DNA from 4 places in the Hymenobacter sp. UYP22 genome. Region 2 is predicted to be linked to each of the others. Evidence: riboswitches for the same ligand, from Rfam matches in the RefSeq annotation. Region 2 holds a riboswitch; each other region holds the start of a gene.

Region 1 (5,871 bases), on a different contig from region 2:
CACCTGGCGCATCCCGCTGATTTTGCTGATTGCTGCGGCCGCCGGGCTGGCCGGCTGGCTAGTACCCACTCTGCCTTCGGCCCTGCTCACTATGCTGCTCCGCTCCACTACCCTTGCCGGGGTGTACGCCGGCCTGATTCTGCTTACGGGCGTAGCCCCCGAGGTAACGGCCCTGCTTAAGGGTCTGAGCCAGCGGCTGGGCCAATAAATTGCCCCGTCGCTGCGGCCGGGCCAGTAATTCCGCCTACTTTACGGCCGCAACCTAACTGCCAGCGGCCTTTTCGGTTTACAGAAAAGCCCCCGCCCAACCACTGCCCAGCTCCGTTGAGGGTTGGGCGGCAACGCCGGGCATGCTGCCTGACCGTTGGCCTGCGCACCAGGCCCCGGCCAGTACCGGCGTTAGGCCCAGCCACGGCCCGGCTGCTTGTACCTACCTTTCGTCATGCCGTTTTCCTCCGATAGCGCCCTGCCCCAGCCCGAGCTGCCCAATGGCAACCGGTTGTTTCCGGTGTTTTTGAAGCTGGAACAGCTGCGCGTACTGCTGGTAGGCGGCGGGGCGACAGGCTACGAAAAGCTCTCGGCCATACTAGCCAACAGCCCCGATGCGGCCGTTACGGTAGTGGCCACCCGGTTTGGGCCGGAGCTGCGGGTGCTGGCCGAGCGCCACCCGGCTGTGCAGCTGCGTGAGCAGCCTTACGACCCCACCACGCTGGTGGGCCACGACCTGGTGATTGTGGCCACGCATGATAAGGAGCTGAATCGGCGCATCAGGGCGGATGCCACGCGCCAGCGCCTGCTCTGCAACGTAGCCGATACGCCCGCCGCCTGCGACTTTTACCTGGGCTCCATTGTGCAGAAGGGCGACCTAAAAATTGCCATCAGTACCAACGGCAAGTCGCCCACCATTGCCAAGCGCCTGCGCGAAATGCTCACCCATGCCCTGCCCGATGAGTTGCACGATGTGCTCCAGCGTATGGCCAGTATCCGGGAGAAGGTGGGCGGCGACTTCGCCCATAAAGTGAAGTCGCTGAATGCCGTGACGGCCGAGCTGACTGGCGGGCCGGCCTATGAGTCGCCGGCGGCGCTGCGGTGGCGGCGTATTGCCACGGCCTCCTTGCTAGCATTTGCGGCCATGCTGGTATTCAACATTCTGAGCTACTACTTCACCTGGAGCCAAGTGTGGACGGCGGCCACCCACGCCGAAACCTTCTGGCTGTTCGTGGCTATTGGGTTTGGGGCCCAACTGATTGACGGGCTGCTGGGCATGGGTTACGGCGTAATTACGGCCATCAGCCTGATGAGCCTTAACATTGCGCCGGCCGCCGTGAGTGCCAGCATCCACACCGCCGAAATGTTTGCCAGCGGGGCCTCGGGCTACCACCACTACCGCTTCGGCAATGTAAACAAGCGCCTGTTCAAAGTCCTGCTAATTCCGGGCGTGCTGGGCGCTATTACGGGGGCGTATTTGCTGGCCACGTTTGGGGAAAAGTACGGCAGCTACGTAAAGCCCTTGTTGGCGGCGTACTTGCTGCTGCTGGGTGTGCGCATCATCTCAAAGGCCTTTTCTAAGCCCGGTCCGCGTAAAAAGCACCAGAAGTTGGGGCTGCTGGCGGCGGCCGGGGGCTTCCTCGACTCGTTTGGCGGGGGCGGTTGGGGCCCCCTGGTTACCAGCACGCTTATTGCCGGGGGCCGCACCCCGCAGTACGTCATCGGCTCGGTCAGCGTCACGGAGTTTTTCGTCACGTTTGCCAGCGCCGTTACGTTCTTCGCCACCCTGGGCATTTCGCACTGGCAGATTATCCTGGGCCTGATTATCGGGGGCGTGGCCGCCGCGCCCCTGGCCGCCCGCCTAGCCGGCCGCCTGCCCGTGCGCTGGATGTTTGTGGGCGTGGGCCTGATGGTAATTGTGTGGAGCCTATGGGCCCTGCGCAAGGTGTTCATGTAGCCCCTGTATTCGTTTGTGCTTCAATGCCAAACCGCCCCACCGGAATGTTCCGATGGGGCGGTTCTCATCTTAGCGCAGAGTTTCACCGGCTATTTATATGCTGTTCGGTTGCAATTCGGCCGGTTGCGGAAGCTCGTCGACCGGCGAATGGACCGGTGGCGGGGAGGTGGCACGCTGCACCATCCATAGCAAGCTCCACAACACCAGTGCGCTCAGCACCACTACCACGGTGTAGGCCCAGGGGTGACCAAAGGCGGCTACCTCGTCGGTGGATTTACCTGCTTTCTGATACAACAGCGCATTAAACGCGAAGAAATTGTTAAGGAAGTGCACACCCATGCACAGCCACAGGGAGCGGGTGCGGTAATACAGCCAGCCCATCAGCAACCCCAGAAAGAATGTAGCTAGGCTTTGCGGCGGATTCATATGCATAACCCCGAAAACAAGGGCCGACTGGCCGATGGCAATCCAAGGACGGGTGGGGAAGTTGCGCAATAGCCCCTGCAATACCACTCCGCGCAGCAGCAGTTCTTCCAATACTGGTGCCACCACGCACAGCATAAGAAACCCAACGACCGGCACTTTCATCAGTTCCCGGTAAGCTTCGCCGGAGGAGAACTTGGGCAGGTGCAGAAAATGAACCAGCGTCAGCACCATGTCGGCTGATACCACCAGCACCGGCAAGGCGAGCAGCAGCCAGCCGGGCACGTGGCCGTGCAGGTTGATACCGGGCCAGCGCACCTTCTGTTTCCACCAGAGAATCCCCAGCAAGCCAGCGTTGGTACCAACGCCCATGAGCAGCAGCGTAACGGGCCGGGTCATACCCAGCAGCTTCTCTCCGACCAGTAAAATGGGCACCCCAACCAGCAACGACAGTAGCAGATACCACCCCAAAAATGCCCAGCTTTCCTTGATAGTTGGATACACTGTAGCCGGCGGGCTGGGCGCCGCCACGGGCGCTTCGATAACAATAGATTCCACAGAAAAACTGAATAGAATGAGAGCCAAAGCTACGCGCAAGGAGCTCAGCAACGCAAACAGCCGAAACCTTACGGTCCCGGCTGCGGCAACAGGCTTACCTGCTAGCTTCTTTTCTTCCTATTCAGCTTTTGCCGGATTACCTAGCTTGCTGTGCTTGCGACCGTAGCCGAAGTAAATGGCCAGACCGATGGCCAGCCACACCGCCAGCCGCAGCCAGGTTTCCCAGGGCAAGGATACCATCATTACCACGCAGGTGAGAATACCCAGAATGGGCACCACTGGCACCCAGGGCGTGCGGAAGCCGCGCGGAGCATCTGGCTCCCGCTTGCGCATAATCAGAATACCCACGCACACCATCACGAAGGCCAGCAGTGTACCAATGCTCGTCATCTCACCCACCACGGAAATAGGCACGAAGCCCGCAAACAGGGCAATAAACAGGCCCAGCAGCAAGTTCGACTGCAGGGGCGTGCGGAAACGCTCATGAATGCGGGAGAACACCGGGGGCAGCAGCCCATCTTTGGCCATGCTGAAAAACACCCGGCTCTGACCCAGCAAATCCACCAGAATTACGGAGGTATAGCCGATGATGATAGCCAGAATGACAGCCGAGGACAACCAGGCGTACGGCGTTTTCTCGATGGCAATGGCCACGGGTGCGGCGCTGTTTTTAAACTCGGTGTAGTTGGCCAAACCAGTCATTACGTGCCCGAACAGTACGAACAGCACGGTGCAAATTAGCAGGGAGCCAATGATACCGATGGGCATGTTGCGCTGCGGATTCTTGGTTTCCTGCGCCATGGTGGCCACAATATCGAAGCCAATAAACACGAAAAACACCACCCCGGCCCCGCGCAAAATCCCGCTCCAGCCAAACTCCCCGAAGGTGCCGGTGTTCTGCGGAATGTAGGGCTGATAGTTGGTGGGGTCGATGTACTGCCAGCCCAAGCCGATAAACACCAGCACCACGGCCACCTTCAGCGTAACGACCAGCGCATTAAACCAGGCTGAGCCCGAGGTACCCCGAATGATAATCATGGTGATGGCCAGCACGATGAGCATGGCCGGCACGTTCACGAAGCCGTGCACCTCACTGCCATTGGCCAGCGTGGCCGTTTCAAAGGGCGACATGACCAGCTGCGGGGGCAGGTTAATGCCGTACTTACTGAGAAACTTAAGCAGGTACTGCGACCAGCTGATGGCCACCGTGGCCGCGCCTACTGAGTACTCCAGCACCAAATCCCAGCCAATAATCCAGGCAAACAGCTCACCCATGGTAGCGTAGGCGTAGGTGTAGGCGGAACCGGCTACTGGTACCATGGAGGCAAACTCGGCGTAGCACAGCGCCGAGAAGGCGCAGCCCACCGCCGCCACCACGAACGAAAGCGTAACGGCCGGGCCGGCGTTGTTGGCCGCCGCAATGCCAGTAAGTGAGAATAAGCCCGCTCCAATAATTACCCCAATGCCAATGGCAATGAGGTTGAAGCCGTTCAGACTTCGTTTGAGCGTTCCGGCGCCGGTTTCGGCCGCCTCCTGCCGCAGCAGTTCCAGTGATTTTCTAAGCATAAAAAGGTACGCCGGACTACGGCCCGGCAGGTCGTAAAAAAGAGGGAAGTAAGCAGATGAAGCGGGCCGCACTACGCTGAAACCGGCGCGGCCACGGGCGTCAGGCAACCAGCCCCAGGCCCGGCTCCGGCACAGTACTAGCAGAGAATAGCGGGCGGGCACCTGGCGGCGCACACGCTCTGGGCTACGGGCTAGCTACAACAACGCGGGCTACAACAGGCTGCGGCCGTACCCAAGGGGCACAAAATGGCGGCAGAAACGGCAACACGGGCTGGTAAGCAGGGCAAAAAGCGCACGGCAACTTGTTTTTATATGGTCAGGAATTGGCACCGTTCCGCAGCTTGCGGGTGGTTGCCGACGCGTCATCGAGCCTGTCTCTCAGCGCCTCTGTATAAAAACAATCCTTCGGCTAAAAAGAATTGATGCCGCAAAGGTAAAGCCGGATTGCTGCCCCCGCAAACAGAGCAAAAAACGGCCTCCATGCGCAGCCACTTCTCTAGTAGCTGCTATGTCAGGCATGGGCTGGAAACCCTACCTACTGACTGTCATCTTATGACACCCAAAGCCGTCTAAAAACCCGCGACGCAGGACGCAGACTGAGGTTTAATCGAAAAATTTAAATTTTTACGGGAGGCTGTTTTACCCTATTGGCACCAAAACTGGCACCGGACTTGCAAATGCTCCATCAGCAGCCCGCTTGCCAGTCCGGACGGTGGCGGGCCTCTCCACTCAACTACAACTCCTTCACCATAGCCTCATGAAAAAGCTCCTCGTTCTTCTGACCGCCTTCTCCTTGTCGGCCGCTGTGGCCTCGGCCCAAACCACTCCGGTGAAAGCCGCCCACGGCCAGCACATGAAAGGTGGAAAAATGCAGGGCACCAAAACTGCCAAAACCCCTGAGCAGCGCGCCGACCACGCCGCCCAAAGCCTAACCAAAAAGCTCGGACTTTCGGCCACCCAAACCCAGCAGGTGCGCCAGCTGCACCTCTCCCGGGCCCAGCAGATGCAGGCGCACAAAGCCCAGGCCGGCACAGCCGCCCCCGCCGACAGAAAGCAGCATCACGAGGCCATGAAGGCGGAGAAAGCCCAGTATGAAGCCCAGCTCAAGCAAATCCTGAGTGCCGACCAGTACGCCAAATACACCCAACTCCAAGCCGATAAAATGGCGAAGCACAAAGCGCACCGCCAGGGCATGAAGCCGGGCCTGAAACAAGGCAAAAGCTAGCCTCCCCTACTTTCTCTCTCCCAGCAGCCCCGATGGTTTCCGTCGGGGCTGTTTGTTGGTGAGGAGGCGTAGCCATGCTGCGTTGGAGCATAGGGAGGCTGCCTGGGTCCGTTGTTCCAGCGGCAACCACGAAGGACCACGTTTCTACGCCTGA
Region 2 (5,871 bases):
GTGATAAAGCCAGAAGGAATAGAGCGGAGCTCCCTCTTCGAGCCGGAATATGTCGCGGGAGCCGGAGGTAATGGGCGCGGCCAGCTTCTCGATGCGGTTCACATTGCGGGCCACGTTGGCGGTAGTGCTCCACTGCACGGCCGAGGTGCGGGGCAGCCAGTTGGCCGTTAGCTGCACCTCGAAGCCCTTGTTGCTCACGGCCCCGTAGTTTTCCACCACTGAGGCAAAACCCGTTTTGCGCGGCACCGGCACGTTCAGCAGCAGACCCGAGGTGTACTTGTCGTAGTAATTCAGCTCCAGCAGCAGGCGGTTTTGCAGCACAGCTGCATCCAGGCCTACGTTCCACTGCCGGGTGCTTTCCCAGCTCAAATTGGGGTTGGCCAGCTGAAGGGGGGCGGTACCGGGCAAATCGAGGTAGTTGGCCCCGCCCTGCACCAGCCCGCGGGCGGCAAAGTCGCTGATGCCGGCCTGGTTGCCCGTTTTGCCCAAGCTGCCGCGCAGCTTCAGCTCCTGAAACACGTTCAGGTTCCGGATAAACTCTTCCTCGCTCAGGCGCCAGCCCAGGCCCACGGCCGGGAAGTAGCCCCAGCGGTTGTCGGCCCCGAAGCGGGAGGATGCGTCGGCCCGCAAGCTCACATCGGCGGTATAGCGCTGCTTAAAGCTGTAGGTAGCTTTGCCGAAGAAGGATAACAGCCCGGCCTGGGAGCGGGACGAGGAACCCGTTTGGGTAGCGGCCGAGGCAATGCTGGTCAAATCATTGCTGGGGAACTGCTGGCCCGAGAGGCTGGTGCGCTGGAAGGTGTTTTTCTGGATGGTATTGCCCACCAGGGCCTGCAACGAATGGTCCTCGCCGAAATCCACCGAGTAGTTCAAAGTCTGCTCGTTGAGCAGAGTGATGTCGCGGGATAGGAAGGAAGTAGCCGTGCCCCGGGGCTGCCCGGCCAGGATGAGCGTGTTGTTGAAGTTGTTCTCGTACATGTCGTTGAAGTCGATGCTCCAACTGCTGCGCAGGGTCAGGTGCTTGCCGAATTGGTACTGCCCATACACATTTGAGATGACGCGGGAGCCCACCGCATCGTTGTTCAGATTGTCAATCAGGGCCTGGTGATTATCGAAGGAGCCGTACTTGGCGTAAGTGCCGTCGGGGTTGTAAATTGGCAGGTTGGTGCGCGGAAATAGGGCCGAGTTGATGACGCCCACCGGGTTGTTGTCGTTGCTGCTCACGTTGCGGTGGGTGCGCGTGAGGGCCGTACTGGTTCCAATGCGCAGCCTATCGGTCACGGAGTTATCCAGGTTCACGCGCAGGCTAAACCGGTCGAAGTTGGTAGGCTTGGCAATGCTTTCCTGCCGGAAATAGCCGCCTCCGATGTAGAACTGCGTTTTAGCCGAGCCCCCGGCCGCCGACAGCTCGTAGCTCTGGGTCTGGGCCGTGCGGAACACATCAGAAAGCCGGTCGTAGGTTTGCTGCTCCTCGGGTAGGCCGCGCCCCCCGGCGGCCACTGGGCGGTAGGGCAGCTGGGCGGGGTTGCCGCCGTCGTTCAGAAACCGCTCGTTTTCCAGCTGAGCCAGCTCCGGGCCGTTCACCAGCTCGTACTGTTTGGGCGCCTTCGACCAGCCGTGGTAGGTGTTGAAGGTGATGCGGGTTTTGTCGCCGGCCTTGCCGCGCTTGGTCTGGATGAGCACCACCCCATTGGCCCCGCGCGACCCATAGATGGCCGTGGCGTTGGCGTCCTTCAGGATTTCGATGCTCTCGATATCCTGGGGGTTGATGTCGGCCAGCGGGTTGCTGGATACCTGGTTGCCCAGGCCGGTGGCAATCAGGTTGGTGTTGTTGATGAACACCCCGTCCACCACGTACAGGGGGTCGTTGCTGGCATTCACGGAGTTGCTGCCCCGGATGCGGATGAACACCCCGCCGCCCGGCACCCCCGAGTTGGCCGATACCTGCACGCCGGGCGCTTTGCCCTGCAACAGCTGGTCGGGGCTGGCCGCCGGAATGTCCTTCAGCGCATCACCCTTCACCGAGCTGATAGCGCTGGTCAGGGTCTTGCGGTTTTGCTCGCTGTAGCCCGTCACCACCACCTCCGATAGTTGCTTCACGTCGGCTTTCAGGGCCACACGCACCGGGCCGGCGGAAGCATCCACGGTCTGGCTTTCGTAGCCAATGGCGCTAACTGTTAGGGTGCTGCTACCAGGCGGTAGGGTCAGCGAAAAAGTGCCATCGGGGCCGGTAGAGGCGCCTACGGTGGTGCCTTGGACCACCACCGTAACGCCCGGCAAGGGGCTGCGGTCCGTGGCATCTACGATGGTGCCGGTTATGGAGGAGGCGGCCGTCTGGGCGAAACTCGCCGGGGCCAGGCCTGCCACCACTGCTGGCACCGCCAGAAGGGTAGAGGATTTCATACTGCAGAAAAAGCAAGGGATGAGCATGCGCAGCCGTAACAGCAGCCTACTCGGGGGCTGCGCGGGCGCGTTGGGAGGTGAATACCAAAGAGGGCAAAAACCCTGGGGTAAAACTTCCGCTCCTACACCCAGCTTGTGCACAGCCGGGGGCCAGTAGGCCGGCAAGGGGCCGGTGGAACTAGCAGTTTGCGGAGAAAGGAAGTAGGGAGGATCAGGCTATTCCAGAGGCCGAAGCAGTCGGCGCACAGAAAAACCCCGCGGGCATGGTGGGCCCGGGTACGGCGTAGAACAGTGGCGCGCTACCGCTCCGCTCTACCGGCAAGCAAAAAGCAAGAAAGGGTAACCCTATGCCTTAGCAGCCCATGCCCACCATCCGCATACAGACGGCGCCACGCATCAGGCCACAACATCCATGCTGTACGGATGCGCGGGTACGGGTACTGCTGGGGGTGCTGGTGAAGGACTTCACGGCGTTGTTGTTTTTATATGGTCAGGACTTGGCACCGTTCCGGATGTTCCGGGGGTTGTCGGCGGTTCATCGAGCCTGTCTCTCCGCGCCTCTGTATAAAAACAATCCTTTGTGGGGTAAAGAATTGATGTTGCAAATGTACTGGCGCGCTTTTCGAAAAACCAAATTTTTGTTTCAGCGCCGGCTATTAGGGCAACAGTTCCACCTGGGCGTTCGTGCTCAAAATATTCCTTTTTGCTTATTTTAAGCGCTATTTAGGTGTTATAAATACCTGCTTTGTGGGTCTGATTGCCGCAGTTTTTCAATGAAATTATTCTGCTTTAAGAGCCGTCGGGCAACGTTTTGGCAAGCAGCAGGCGTCCTCTGGGCCAGCAGCTGCCAGCAACTGGCTTGTACCCGGCGGGCTCAAGCCAGTTGCTGACATACGCACCGGCCCGCGGGCCAGCAGCTGATTATCCGACCATTGATTGTAACTCGCGCTTCTAGAGCGTGTGGACAGTCGACGAAATGTTTTACATAGCACGTCATGCAGAGCGCAGCGAAGCATCTCGCGTGCTGATGTTGCGAGGGTAAGCAGACTTCCGCACACGAGATGCTTCGCTGCGCTCTGCATGACGTTCCTTCGGCGCGACTGTTCACATAGCCTAGCCGATTATCTACTTGCCATTCATGAAGAAAACCTGTCTTTCCATCCTGTTTGCCGCTTTTTCTTACGCCAGCTTGGCCCAGAAGCCCACCACCGAGGTTATGGTTGTGGGCTGCGACCATCTGAACCAGATTTACAAAGCCGATAAGCCCACCACCGATGTGCTGACGCCCCAAGGCCAGCAGAATATCAGCCGCTTCACGGCCGCCATTGCCAACTACCAACCCGATATGCTGGTGGTAGAAGCCCTGCCCGAGGAGCAGCCCCGCCTCGACAGCCTCTACGCCCTGTACCGCCAGGGTAAGCTGGACCTGGCCACCCTGCCCGGCGGCCGCAGTGAGATTTACCAGGTGGCGTTCCGGTTGGGCAAGCAGCTGCAACTGCCCAAAATTTACTGCGCCAATGCCCCGGGCGGTACATCGCAGGGTATTTTGCGCACCGGCCAGAATATTGAGGTATACCAGCAGGCTGGCGCGGAGCTGAGCAAAGTAGCCGGCGCCAAAAGGGCCGCGCTGGAAGATGGGAGCTTGCCCCTGTACCGGTACCTGGCCGCCATCAACCAGCCGGAGCTGTACAACCTGGTGTACCGGCTGCGCTACGTGACGCCCGCCCGGGTAATGAACAGCCGCTTCACCAACCCCGATGCGGCCGTGGATACGGCCTTCGTAAACCCCCGCTACATTGGGGCGGAGTTGATTTCGGTGTTCAAAAACCGGGACTATAAAATCTACTCCAACATCGTCACGCAGGCCTTGCAGAGCCGCCCGCAGCGGGTGCTGGCGCTGTTCGGGGCCGCGCACATCGGCTCCCTGCAAAGCATCTTCGCCAGTGACCCGGAGTTTCGGGTGATGGAGTCGCGGAAGTACCTGAAGAAGTAAGCCAATGGTTGTGCTATTGGCGTCGGCCATCAGAGCAGGTGAGTATATTCTTTGCCACCTGTTGAAAGAAAGGCATGCGGTGGCGTGAGGCAAATTCCTGAACTGAAATCTGCAGCCGGGATACCTCCGCACTGTCTGTAGTGAAATGCAACCCAGTTAGCCACAGATACACTTGATAGTAATCAAGTAGCCAAGTGTGCGTGTCTAGGGTAAATAGGGCTTGCAGGCCTTCTGGTCTGGTAGTTGTTTGGCCGGTACGCAAATGAGCTACCGCCTCAAAAGCCCGCAGTAGCTCGGCGTATACATTCTGTTGTAGGGCAGCTACCGTTGGAAATGCCGCCCACGTTGTGGCTATCCAATCAGTCAGAGCGGCAAACTGCTGAGTAAGGAATAGTGCCTCCGCTACCAGAAAATGATAACCGGCCGGAAAGAGATTATAAAAATCAGGTAAGGCTGGCGAGGGCAGAGTAGGCTGCGGAATGCTAGCTGCTTCCTGCTGCAACTGCTGCAACAGCGCGTTTGATAATGGCTGATTAGGCGCTTCATACCAAGCTGCCATTATCTGGGCAAACGCTCGTCGTCCCCGGGGAAAGGCGTGCGTTTTGGGGGGCACAGGTAAGGCTAGTAGCAACGGCAGGCGCGTCTGCCAGGCGGCGGTATCTTCGGCCAGAAACTCTCCCAAAAACAAGGTGCAGTGCCCGAAAAGCTGGGCTTCAGGAGTGCGTTTGTGCCGTAGGTATTCCGTCAGTATTTCTCCGTACGCTCCGGTCAGGTAAGCTAGGTCAACAAATGACTCCACAAACAGCTCTTGACCGGCCGGGTGGGCCGCCAACCGCAAAGCCAGCGGGGCGGCCGCGCCAGTAGGAGCAACCGGGCGTGTAACCCGCCCCAGAAAGTAACCCAATAGCAGCCGCTCTGGGTAAGAAAGCAGCGCCATGCCCAGCAGCTCCGGAATATCGGGTGGGGGAGAACTGGTGAGTGGAGCAGTTACCAATGCGGATACAGAGCGTCCAAACGCCGCAAAGTCGGGGTGACCCGCATAGCGGGCCAGCGTATCGAGAGTATGCAGATGATAGCCGCCTTCTTTGCTTACCAGCCCAAAAAAACGCCGTAATGTACTCGGACTTAGGCGCCGCCCACCAGTGGCCGCGGTTTTTTGCAGCTCTGCCTCCAAGGCGTCACAGTGGCTGGGGTAGCGCAAAGGCTGGCCAAAGCGGGTGGCTACGGCTTCGCGCAAAGCCGAGTGAAGAGGAGGAGCAAGATGTGGCACGGAGTAAAGTTGGAATTCAACAGTTAAAGAAAAGAAATTTTTGGCCTTTGCGCCTTGGTCCTATCAACGCGCACTTTTGGGCAGTCATTTATGCGTCTACTACTATGAAATGCACGAACTGCGGCCGGGAAAAGGTCTTTTTTGGTGATATCTGCAGCTATTGCGGCACTCGCAACCACGATAATAACCAGTCGCTGGACGGTTT
Region 3 (5,871 bases), on a different contig from region 2:
GGGGCGTTTCACGGGCTCAGGCACTTCGGCGGCAACTTTGGACGCCTGTTTGGCGGCGGGCGTAGCGGCCGTTTTGGCGGCTTTGGCGGGAATAGGATTTGCGGGAGTGGCGTCTTGTTTAGGAGTCGCAGCTTTCTTTGCAGCCATAGCGGAAGTGGTAAGGAATAGTGCTGAGCTTATGCCTTACGCGAAACTGCTGAGGTTGTTGAGCCTTGGCCAAATTGATGTACGTACACGCGGCAGCTCAGGCTATTACTGCACTATTACTTCCACCCGACGGTTTCGAGGCCTCTGCTCTGGCTGGCGGTTATCGGCCACCGGCCGGGTTCCCCCGTAGCCCACGGCCGTCAGCCGCACCGAATCGATACCCTGCCGGACCAAGTAGCGACGTACCACTTGGGCCCGCTGCTGGGAGAGGCGCAGGTTCAGGTGGGCCTCGCCCACGTTATCGGTATGGCCGGCCACTTCCAGGCGCAGAGCGGGCTGACGGCGCAGGGTCTGGGCCAGTTCGTTGAGCATGGGCTGGCTCGAAGGCAGCAGCTCGGCGGTGCTCTGGGTGAAGTACAGGTTGGGTAGTTCCACGGCCGCGCCTTTGGCCAGGTTGCCCAGCTCCGCCAGCGCCGGCCGGTCATTCTTAGGCGGGCGCGGCCGGCTGGCCACGACGGGCCGGGGAGTTGGTTTGGTAGTCAGAACGGGCGTGGGTTTTGGCAACGGTGCGGGCGTGGGGCGCGGGCGGTACCCGATGACCAGGGCCGCCTTTACAGGCGTAGACTTGATACGGCCCCGCCGGGCGACCAGATAGGCCGCCGAATCAGCAGCGTTGGTGAGTTTAACCCGCACTGGCCGCGCCGACCAGAGGTAGCGCGTTGGAATGGGCTGAACGTTGGATTGGCTACCGAAGAAATCCACCATCGACGCGTCGGGCCGCTGCCAGGCCAGCAGCAGCCGGGAGTCCAGCGCGTTCTGATAATACTCCACCCGCAGCGCATAGCGCTTCCCGGCCTCCATCCGCACGCGGGCCTGTCCCTTGGTAAAGTACTGGTCGCGCCAGGAGTCGAACAGCAGCTGGTTGTCCAGCCACACCCGCACGCCGTCGTCCACGGTCAGGTGCAGCACGTACTGGCCCGTCACGGGGGCTTCCAGAAACCCCGTCCAGCGCACCGAGAAATGCTCGGCCGGCACGCCCGGGGCGGGCGGCAGCTTGCGCCACTCAAAATCCAGCTGGTTGTCAATGCGCGTCAGTACGGCCCGCTCGAAATTCTGTCCCCGGTAATACGTGCCCGTCAGGCCGCGCGGCGTCAGGGTCTGGGCGGGGCTGAGGAGCGGTGCCAGGAGCAGGGCGGCAACCCCGGCGGCATAGGATAGTGGTAGCATGATAAAAGCGGAAGTGATAAGGAAGACCCAAGCTAGGCAAACTGCCTTTCATTTCAACGAAGCACTCAGCGCATCATTGTCCCATTCCACCAAACGCCCTGCTCTGCCGGCCCGGGCATAGGCCGGGCCCGGCCAAGACAGCAGACGCCGCCCCCCCTCGCCTGCCCAGTTCAACTCGGCGGCCCACTCCTGCGTACACCCCGGTACCTCTCCCGTAACTAACAAACCACCCCATCCCATGGCTGACAAGAAAGAAACCTCCGCCAAAAAAGACCCCTGCTGGAAAGGCTACGAGCAAGCCGGTACCAAGAAGAAAGACGGTAAAACCGTGCCCAACTGCATCAAAAAGGACTAGCTACCTCACTACTCCTTGCTTAGAGCCCGGCCGTGCCAACGGCCGGGCTTGTTGTTTTTAGCGGCTTGCGCTGTATCTTCGCTGTGTTACTTATCCAGAAAGACCGAGGGATTGGGCCCAATGACGTCTTAGCAACCTGAAATAAAACAAGGTGCTAACTCCCTTTTCAAGGCCTTTGCGGGCCTTGAAAGAAGATAAGTACGGAACCGGCCTCCGCGCCCGGCTCTTTCTGGATAGGCACTTTTCGCCGCTGATTTTCCTTAGAAGAGCCGATATGCCGACCGTTCTCACCGCCTCCGCCCGCCCCGACTCGCCCCTCTACGACATTCTGCGCCAGCGCGTCCTGGTGCTGGACGGCGCCATGGGCACCATGATTCAGCGCCACCCGCTGACCGAGGAGGACTTCCGGGGCACCCGTTTCGCCGACCACTCGCACCCCTTGCGCGGCAATAACGACCTGCTTAGCCTCACCCGCCCCGACATCATCAAGGGCATCCACGCCGAGTACTTTGCCGCCGGGGCCGACATGGTGGAAACCAACACGTTCAGCGGCACCACCATTGCCCAAGCCGACTACGCGCTGGAACACGTGGTATATGAGTTGAACTACGAGTCAGCTCGGCTGGCCAAGGAAGCCGCCGACGAGTTTACCGCTCAGAATCCGGCCAAGCCACGCTTTGTAGCCGGGGCCATTGGCCCCACCAACCGCACGGCCTCCCTCTCGCCCGACGTCAACCGCCCTGGCTTCCGCGCCGTGACCTTTGACGAGCTGGCCACCGCTTACCACGAGCAGGTGCGCGGCCTGATTGACGGCGGCTCCGACGCGCTGCTCATCGAAACCATCTTCGACACGCTCAACGCCAAAGCCGCGCTGTACGCGGTGCAGAAGTTCTTCGACGAAGGTGGCCGGGTGGTGCCCGTCATGATTTCCGGTACCATTACGGATGCCTCGGGCCGCACGCTGAGCGGGCAGACGGTAGAAGCTTTCTGGAATTCCATTCGCCACCTGCCGCTGCTGAGTGTGGGGTTGAACTGCGCCCTCGGGGCCGACCAGCTCAAGGTGTACATCAAGGAGTTGAGCCGTATTGCCGACGTACACATTTCCGCTTACCCCAACGCCGGTTTGCCCAACGCTTTTGGCGGCTACGACGAGTCGGCGCAGGAGTTTGCGGGCGTGGTAGAAGGCTACCTCTCCGACCGGCTCGTGACGGTGGTGGGCGGCTGTTGCGGGACCACGCCCCAGCACATTGCCGAGCTAGCCAAGCTGGCCGAAAAGTACGAGCCGCGCCCCTTGCCGGAAGTGCCCCAGGCCACCCGCCTGAGCGGGTTGGAGCCGTTCGGCATCACCGGGGAAAGCCTATTTGTGAACGTGGGTGAGCGGTGCAACGTGACCGGTAGCCGCGCTTTCGCCCGCCTCATCCGTACCGGTGCCTACGAGCAAGCCCTGCAAGTAGCCCGCGACCAGGTGGAAGGCGGTGCTCAGGTGATTGACGTGAACATGGACGAAGGCATGCTGGATTCCGAGCAGGCCATGACCACGTTCCTGAACCTCATTGCCTCGGAGCCCGACATTTCGCGGGTGCCGATTATGATTGACTCCTCGAAGTGGAGCGTGCTAGAAGCCGGCCTGAAATGCGTGCAGGGCAAGAGCATCGTCAACTCCATTTCGCTGAAGGAAGGCGAGGAAGTGTTCAAGCAGCGCGCCCGCACCGTGCGCCAATACGGCGCGGCCGTGGTGGTTATGGCCTTCGACGAAAACGGCCAGGCTGACTCCTACGAGAAGCGCATCGAAATCTGCCAGCGCAGCTACGACATTCTGGTGAACGAAGTCGGGTTTCCGGCCGAGGATATCATCTTCGACCCCAACATCCTGACCGTGGGCACCGGTATGGAGGAACACCGCAACTACGCGCTGGACTTCATCGAAGCCGTCCGTTGGATCAAGCAGAATCTGCCCGGCGCCCTCACCAGCGGCGGCGTCAGCAACATCAGCTTCTCGTACCGCGGCAACGATGTGGTGCGTGAGGCCATGCACTCGTCGTTCCTGTACCACGCCATTCGGGCCGGCCTGGATATGGGCATAGTGAACCCCAGCCAGCTGGCCGTGTACGACGAGGTGCCCAAGGACCTACTGGAACTGGTGGAAGACGTGCTGCTTAACCGCCGCCCCGATGCCACCGAGCGCCTCGTGGACTTCGCCGACACGGTGAAGCAGAAAGACAAAGTGGAAGTGGTGGCCGACGCCTGGCGCAGTTTGCCGGTGAAGGAACGCCTGCAACACGCTCTGATAAAAGGTCTTACTGAGTTTATCGACCAGGATACCGAGGAGGTGCGGCAGCTGGTAGGCCGCCCGCTGGAGGTGATTGAAGGCCCATTGATGGCCGGTATGAACGTGGTGGGTGACCTATTTGGCGCCGGCAAGATGTTCCTGCCCCAAGTGGTGAAATCGGCCCGCGTGATGAAGAAAGCCGTAGCCTATCTGGAGCCCTACCTGCTGGCCGACAAGCAAAGCGGCGACCGGCAAACCGCCGGCAAAATCCTGCTGGCCACCGTGAAAGGCGACGTGCACGACATCGGCAAGAACATCGTGGGCGTGGTGCTGGCCTGCAACAACTTCGACATTGTGGACCTGGGCGTGATGGTGCCGCTGGAAACCATCCTCGACGAAGCCCAGAAGCAGCAGGTAGATGTCATCGGGCTAAGTGGCCTGATTACGCCGAGCTTGGATGAAATGGTGTACGTAGCGCAGGAAATGGAGAAGCGCGGCCTCAAAACCCCACTGCTCATTGGCGGTGCCACTACCTCGCGCCTGCACGCCGCCGTGAAGATTGCCCCCAACTACAGCGGCCCCATCGTGCACGTGAATGATGCCTCCCGCTCGGTGGGCGTTGCCGCCGCGCTGCTGGGTTCCGCCGATGTCGAGTACGCCCGCACCGTGCGTGAGGAGTACCGCCAGCTCCGTGAAGACTACGCCGGCCGCCAGCGCGAGAAAAACTACCTCACCATTGAAGCCGCCCGCGAAAATGGCTTCAAGGCCGACTGGGAAACCACGCCCATCGTGAAGCCGACTTTCCTGGGCACCAAAACCCTGGAAGACTACGACTTGGCCGAGCTAGCCGAATACATTGACTGGACGCCGTTCTTTCAGACATGGGAGCTGAAAGGCCGTTACCCCCGCATCCTCACCGACGAGAATGTGGGCGAGGCCGCCACCCAACTCTTCAACGACGCGCAAGCCATGCTCAAGCGCATCATTGAGGAGAAGCAGCTCACGGCCCGCGCCGTGCTGGGGTTCTGGCCCGCCAACACCGTCGGCTACGACACGGTGCAGGTGTTCAAGGACGATACCCGCCAGGAAGTGCAAACCGAGTTTTTCACCCTGCGCCAGCAAAGCGAAAAAGCGGCCGGCGTGCCCAACCTAGCTTTCTCTGACTTTGTGGCGCCGCGCGAAACCGGTCGGGCCGACTACATCGGGGGCTTTGCCGTGACGGCGGGTATTGGCATCGAGAAACACCTGGAGCGGTTTGAGGCCGAGCACGATGACTATTCCAGCATCATGATGAAGGCCCTGGCCGACCGCCTCGCCGAAGCCTTTGCCGAGCGCCTGCACCAGCGCGTGCGGGAGGAGTTCTGGGGCTATGACCCGGCCGAAAACCTGTCTAACGAAGACCTCATTCAGGAGAAATACAAGGGCGTGCGGCCCGCTCCCGGCTACCCCGGCTGCCCCGACCACACCGAGAAAATCACCTTGTTTGAGTTGCTCGACGCGGAAACCAAAACCGGCATCCGCCTCACCGAAAACCTGGCCATGTACCCGGCCTCCTCAGTGAGCGGCCTGTACTACGCCCACCCCGACTCCCGCTACTTCGGGCTTGGCCGTATTGGTCAAGACCAGGTAGCCGACATAGCCGAGCGCAAGCACATGCCCCTGCCGGAACTGGAACGCTGGCTGATGCCTAACCTGAATTATGAGCCGGCGGCTGTGCCTGTCCCGACATCCCAAGGCTGAAGCCCTGGGCTACGCAGCGCGCATTTCCGCCCTCCAATAATCTCATCAATCCTAGCCCGCTGACTAGCCCAGGGCTTCAGCCCTGGGAGACTCGCGCCAGCAGTATGAAAGTAACCGAACACCTGACCCGGGC
Region 4 (5,871 bases), on a different contig from region 2:
CACAGCGTAGTCCTGCTGACGCACGTATATTTTGCCCGAGTAACCCTGAATAAAACCCATCCCGGTAGCTCGGTGGCTGGCCTTCTTGGCCGCAAAACTGAGTACGTAGTATGCTTCTTCGCCCCGTTGTTCTATGCTATCCAGTTGCACTCGGAAGCGGCTTAGAGTGGCCGATTTAAACAGCGGCGAAACGCGCACCGGGTCAAAGCCCCCGGAAAAGCCGTAGCCTGGCTCACTGTACGCGTGGCCGTCAGCCTTCGTCGTTGCCTCACGTTTTTCCTGTACCTGTATCACCGGCCGCTTTTCCAGCATCAAAAAGCCGCCCGCCCAATGTTGGTAGCCCGCAGGCGTCCATTGCCGGCCGGTGTATTCCAGCTCATGACGCAGCGTATCGAACCCCATAATGCGGCGGTGCACGTACAGCTCCTGGGCATAGTCCTGCCGCTCGTAGTTGGTTTCAATGGCCTTGATAACATTCTTCATGATGCGCTTTGGGTCCTGCGACTGGGCACTCACGCGTACATCGGCCAGGGCAAAGGCCGCCGGAACCAAGCGCACATGTAGGGCCGTAGCGTGCTGCGCCGCTAGGGTAGCCGGTTCGTAACCGATGCTGCTCACCTGCACTTGCTCCCCCAGCCGGGCCTCCAGCCGGAACCGGCCTTGCGCGTCCGTAACGGTGCCGGCACTGCGGGCGGGTAGGGCCACCGTGGCGAAGGGAACTGGCTGGCCGGTTTTGCGGTCGAGCACTGTGCCAGTGAGCGTAAGCGCAGCACTGGTTTTACCGGCTATTGGGCGCACATTGGCCCGTTGCCGGCTTAGCACGGCGGGCGGAGCCGCAGCGCCTACAGCCTGGCTGGGCGGGGCGGCAGCCGTCGGCAGCACAGGCTGGGGCGGGGCTATCGTTTTCAGATAGAGGAGCCCATCAATTGCCTCACTCCAGGGGCCGGAAATCGGCAGAAATTCAAACGCATAAGTGGTTAGCCGGCGGCCCGGCGCGTCGTGCTTCAGGCTCACAAAGCTGTACTCCTGACCTTGAGCCAGCAGTTCGGCCTCCAGTGTCCCGAGAGCCGGAGCCGGGACGGATTGATGTTTACCCCAGTACCCAAACCCATGCTTACCACTACCGGCTACTGTACTGAACACATACACCGCATCCGTTCCCAGCGCGGCCTTCACGGCTTGGCCCATCGGGCGAAATCCTTTTAACTCTTCCTGATCCAGTCCGGCCGTGGTATTGGACAGGTGCCCGATGGCGCCCCAGCAAATCACCTTTTCCTGGGGATGGTTGCGCAGGTACCACAGCAGGTTATCGGCCATTTGGGCGTCGCGGGCGTTGCTGTCGGCGGCCTTAAACGTGGCCGAATCTTTGGCACCAGGGTCGTTGGAGGCGTAGTCCTGGGCCAGGGCCTGTATACTCCGCAACTGTTGCAACCAGAAACCAGCCCGCTCCCGGCGTTTAGCGTCCGGGCCAGCGGCTACTTTATCCAGGATTTTTCGCGCCTTGCCAAGCTGCATCTTGAAGAAAACCAGCTGGTGCGAAGGAGGAAAGATGTTGTGCTCTCCCATTGTGCTGATGCACTCATCCAGGTAGTCGTAGGCAATATCGGAGCTACCTTTTTCGGGTCTCAGAAAGGTTTCCAGGTCGTCCAGCATATCATCGTGCCCCCAGCCCACCTGCGAGTCGAAGCCGGCTACGTGCAGCTTGCCCTTGCCCAGCAGCGGCAGCAGCGCCTGAAACTCCTGGGTTTCCGTCCAGACCGGGTACACGGAAGCGGCAATGGCGGCCGGAACCGGAGCGCCCGCCTGAATTGCCCGCTCGGCCTGATCTAACGGATATAGGCTGCTTTCAAACGCCACGGTGGTAAAGCCCATGCGCTCCGCCAGAAACCGGATCAACCGGACTTTGGCCTCGGTAGCCGTACCCACGCCATGGGTGGGCTCGCCCAGCATGACTACCCGCGCCGGACCAATTTCCTGCCGTAAAAACTCCAGGTCACTTAAGTCAGCGTCCGTTGGGTTGATGGTGCGCACCGGGTAGGTTTTGATTGGCGCAACGGCCGCCGTAGTACCGGGCGCATTTTGGGCCAGTAGCGGCCCGGCAAGCATACTTAGCAAGCCACTCAGGGCCAGCATTCGGATAGAAAACATAGGAACAATAGTATGTAGTTGATCAGCAAGCTACATACTTCCGGTAAAATGCATCAAAAAAGCCCTTCTGCACTGGGCAGAAGGGCTTTTTTGAGTTTTTTGGACTGCTATACAAACCTAGCAGCGGGGTTATTCTTTTTCGAGTTTCAGCTCAGCACCGGTAGGAGCTTTGAGCGTCAGCTTGTCATCGGTGAGGGTAACTACATCAAACGTGTTGCTTTGGGCAGCGCCGTCGGGAGTCATGGTGATTTTTTTACCAGCTTGGTCGAAATCGTACTTACCGTTTACGGCACCAGCGGCGGAGGTCATGTTGTACTGGCCGTTGGCGAAGAAGGTGATACGCTCGTCTTCCTGCGCATCAGTCTGCTTTACTTTGTCGCCGGTGGAGCTCAGCTCCTTGTCGGTTTTCCATACTTTGCTTTGGGCACCGTACAGCATATTTACACCTTCTACTTTGCCCTCTTTGCTGCCGCAGGATGCAGCCGTGAAGAGAACCAACAACACCAGCAGGCTGGCCAGGAGGCGGAAGGGAGAGGTCAGGGTTTTCATGGGGAGAGTGAATAGGGTGAAGGATGTGGCAAACTCAACGGCGCAACGGCCGATAATGCGTCTAGTACGGAACCCCGCCGCAAGATGTTTGCCCGGCGGATGCCTGCTCCAGCGGAACATAGTGCAGCTACAACCTAATGTCTGCCACGGCGTAAGAAGCATCTGACTGACTGCCAACCCGGCCGAACGTCGGTGCTTCCCCTCCCACTCTTAACGATTCTACTCCTATGGGACTGTTTGATTTTCTCTCGAACGACGGCGAAAAGAAACCTGTTGAGCCAGCCGCCAAACCTGCCGCCGGTGGTGCTACCGACTTTTTCGGCAACGCCAACCAGCCCGCCGCTACCGAAGGCGAAACCTATACCGTAGTAAGCGGTGATTCCCTTTCGAAAATTGCCCGCAACCACTACGGCGACGGCACCAAGTGGCACCAGATTTATGAGGCCAATAAAGGCATCATTGGCTCCGACCCTGACAAGATTGAAGTAGGCCAGGTGCTTACCCTGCCCAAAGCTTCCAGCTAAGGTTAATTCTTTAAAATATGCAAGAAAGCCGCTCTTATAAGAGCGGCTTTTTTTGTGCGCCAGCCCCCTTGCTACTCGCAATAACTCAGCCTGGCTGTTCACTGGAGCTATTGGCTTATACAGATCAACTTAGTCACTGATTAACTTCGCCCGGCATATCTACCTTCTCTTTTATCTATATTACCCGCTTATTAACAATGTTTTACGCATAATCTCATCCGTTTATAAAACGACATTAGCCAGAAAAAATAATTTCAGCATTTTCCCCAATAATGCTTGCAGATATCAAATCTGCGTTTATACCTTTGCACTACCAACTCGGTACTCCTCCGCTCGCGGCGGGGAAGTTCTCATAGGATTTATACAGAAGTGGCGAGAGAACAGGCTCCCTGACCCACTGGCAACCTTCGACCGCGCGAAAGGTGCCAATTCCTGCCCGACCAGCCATCCGGCGGCGGGGCATATAACTCAGGAGTACCATGGAAAACACCCTCGCTTTCGCCTTTTCAGCCCCTACCGCCTCAGCCGCCATTGCGCCTGCTGTTTCGTCGTGGGTTTTTTGCGTTGCCCCGGCTGCCTCAGCCGCTACCGGCCGAATGCGAATGCGCTGCTGTAGCAGCGCGTGTTGTTGCTGTTGCTAGCCGCAAGCCCGGCCCCGCAGCCCTCTTCCCTCCCAGCCTAGCTTCGGCCCGAGCCGAAGGTGCCTGCTACTAGGCATCCGGCAGGCAACCCACGCGTTACCAACTTCATCGTCAACAATTTGGCATGAACAACGCGGCCTTATTCCCCTCGCGGCGGCTCTGCCTTTCAGGTTCTCTTCCTACCCCCAACGTCTTCAAACTCAGCCCTGCCATGTCCACGCAGAACTTCCATTTCGAGACCCTCCAACTCCACGCCGGCCAGCAGCCTGACCCCGTAACCGGTTCCCGCGCCGTACCCATTCACCAGACTACCAGCTACGTGTTCAGGAATGCTGAGCACGGCGCTAACCTGTTTGCCCTGAAGGAGTTTGGCAATATTTATACTCGCCTGATGAACCCGACTACCGACGTGTTCGAGCAGCGGGTGGCGGCGTTGGAAGGTGGTGTGGCAGCCCTGGCGGTATCCTCGGGGCAGGCAGCGCAGTTTATTGCCCTCAACAACATTTTGCAGGCCGGCGACAACTTTGTGAGCACCACGCACCTGTACGGCGGCACTTACAACCAGTTTAAAGTGGCCTTCAAGCGTTTAGGCGTTGAAGTCCGTTTTGCCGATGGCGACCAGCCCGCCAAGTTTGAGGCCCTGATTGATGAGAAGACCAAGGCTATTTACCTGGAAACCATCGGTAACCCCAGCTTCAGCATTCCTGATTTCGAGGCTATTGCCGCCATTGCCCGCAAGCACGATTTGCCGCTTATTGTGGACAATACGTTTGGGGCCGGCGGTTACCTGTTCCGTCCTTTGGAACACGGGGCCAACATTGTGGTGGAATCGGCCACGAAGTGGATTGGCGGCCACGGCACCAGTGTGGGTGGCGTAATTGTGGATGGAGGCACCTACGACTTCGGCAACGGCAAGTTCCCGCAGTTCACGGAGCCATCTGATGGGTACCACGGGCTGATTTTCAACGACGTATTCGGCAAAAACGGCCCGTTTGGCAACATCGCCTTTATCATCCGGGCCCGGGTAGAGGGGCTGCGCGACTTTGGCCCCTCGCAGAGCCCGTTCAACTCCTTCCTGCTGCTCCAAGGCCTGGAAACGTTGAGTCTGCGGGTGGAGCGCACCGTGGAAAACGCCCTGCGCGTGGCCAACTGGCTGGAGCAGCATCCGCAGGTGGAAGCCGTGAACTACCCTGGTCTGAAAAGCAGCCCCTACCACATCCTGGCCCAGAAATACCTGAAGCGCGGCTACGGTGGGGTACTCACTTTTGCCATCAAAGGCTCCAAGGAAACTGCCACCCAGTTCATTGATAACCTGAAGCTGGTCAGCCACCTGGCCAACGTAGGCGACGCCAAAACGCTCATCATTCAGCCCTCGGCTACTACCCACCAGCAGCTTTCGGAGCAGGAGCAACGCGCGGCCGGCGTGTCGCCCACGTTGTTGCGCCTATCGGTGGGCATTGAGCATTTTGAGGATATCCGGGCCGATTTGCAGCAGGCATTTGACGCGGTGCGCAACGCCGCCTCGCCCAACACCCACAGCACCCTACTGCCCGAACCCGAAACTGAACACGCTGCACCGCTGGAAGTGTAAAACTATGAGAGGGGTTGAAGCCGCCGAGGGCAGGTGAGAGAGCCATCGGCGGCACAACTTCCAGCACGCAGCGCGGGCCCCCATTCCCGGGCTTACGAGAGAGACTCCGGGAATAGCAGGGGTGCCCGCACCTAGCCGGGGCGGAGCCGGGTAGAATTCGACTCCGCCCGCGGGCTAGTTTTTGATTCATAGCATCTAGGTAAGATCAGAGCGTCATACTCCTTCAAGCTCAGCATGGTGGCTTTTTAGCCCCATCCTACCCTACTGCATTCCTTTAGTACTCCTACACAATGCCTTCCGAAGATTCCCACGTGTTTCGTCTGCCTCGGCCGCTGCGGCTGGAAAACGGGGCCGTGCTGCCGCACGTGGAGGTAACCTACCACACCTACGGGCAGCTGAGCCCCACCCGCGACAATGT

What was found. A riboswitch is a leader RNA that binds a small molecule or an ion and turns the genes downstream of it on or off. The one in region 2 is predicted to bind S-adenosylmethionine.
Region 1: another riboswitch for S-adenosylmethionine. It lies ahead of ABIB60_RS02910 (amino acid permease); the one in region 2 lies ahead of ABIB60_RS09550 (SusC/RagA family TonB-linked outer membrane protein).
Region 3: another riboswitch for S-adenosylmethionine. It lies ahead of metH (methionine synthase); the one in region 2 lies ahead of ABIB60_RS09550 (SusC/RagA family TonB-linked outer membrane protein).
Region 4: another riboswitch for S-adenosylmethionine. It lies ahead of ABIB60_RS04210 (O-acetylhomoserine aminocarboxypropyltransferase/cysteine synthase family protein); the one in region 2 lies ahead of ABIB60_RS09550 (SusC/RagA family TonB-linked outer membrane protein).

The regions. Positions count from the first base shown of each region.
Region 1 covers NZ_JBEPPK010000001.1:672,578-678,448, forward strand. The annotation lists gene ABIB60_RS02895 (lipopolysaccharide biosynthesis protein) at 1-208, shown strand, start outside; gene ABIB60_RS02900 (TSUP family transporter) at 443-1,945, shown strand; gene ABIB60_RS02905 (CPBP family intramembrane glutamic endopeptidase) at 2,039-2,926, opposite strand; gene ABIB60_RS02910 (amino acid permease) at 3,044-4,492, opposite strand; SAM riboswitch class I at 4,798-4,890, opposite strand; gene ABIB60_RS02915 (DUF4890 domain-containing protein) at 5,250-5,717, shown strand; gene ABIB60_RS02920 (EcsC family protein) at 5,862-5,871, opposite strand, start outside.
Region 2 covers NZ_JBEPPK010000004.1:233,482-239,352, reverse strand. The annotation lists gene ABIB60_RS09550 (SusC/RagA family TonB-linked outer membrane protein) at 1-2,403, opposite strand, end outside; SAM riboswitch class I at 2,883-2,974, opposite strand; gene ABIB60_RS09545 (DUF5694 domain-containing protein) at 3,542-4,396, shown strand; gene ABIB60_RS09540 (hypothetical protein) at 4,410-5,633, opposite strand.
Region 3 covers NZ_JBEPPK010000002.1:518,531-524,401, forward strand. The annotation lists gene ABIB60_RS05660 (SDR family oxidoreductase) at 1-147, opposite strand, end outside; gene ABIB60_RS05665 (PA14 domain-containing protein) at 253-1,374, opposite strand; SAM riboswitch class I at 1,817-1,930, shown strand; gene metH (methionine synthase) at 2,004-5,738, shown strand; gene metF (methylenetetrahydrofolate reductase [NAD(P)H]) at 5,843-5,871, shown strand, end outside.
Region 4 covers NZ_JBEPPK010000002.1:174,284-180,154, forward strand. The annotation lists gene ABIB60_RS04195 (erythromycin esterase family protein) at 1-2,148, opposite strand, end outside; gene ABIB60_RS04200 (lipocalin family protein) at 2,278-2,697, opposite strand; gene ABIB60_RS04205 (LysM peptidoglycan-binding domain-containing protein) at 2,925-3,221, shown strand; SAM riboswitch class I at 3,578-3,691, shown strand; gene ABIB60_RS04210 (O-acetylhomoserine aminocarboxypropyltransferase/cysteine synthase family protein) at 4,074-5,453, shown strand; gene metX (homoserine O-acetyltransferase MetX) at 5,744-5,871, shown strand, end outside.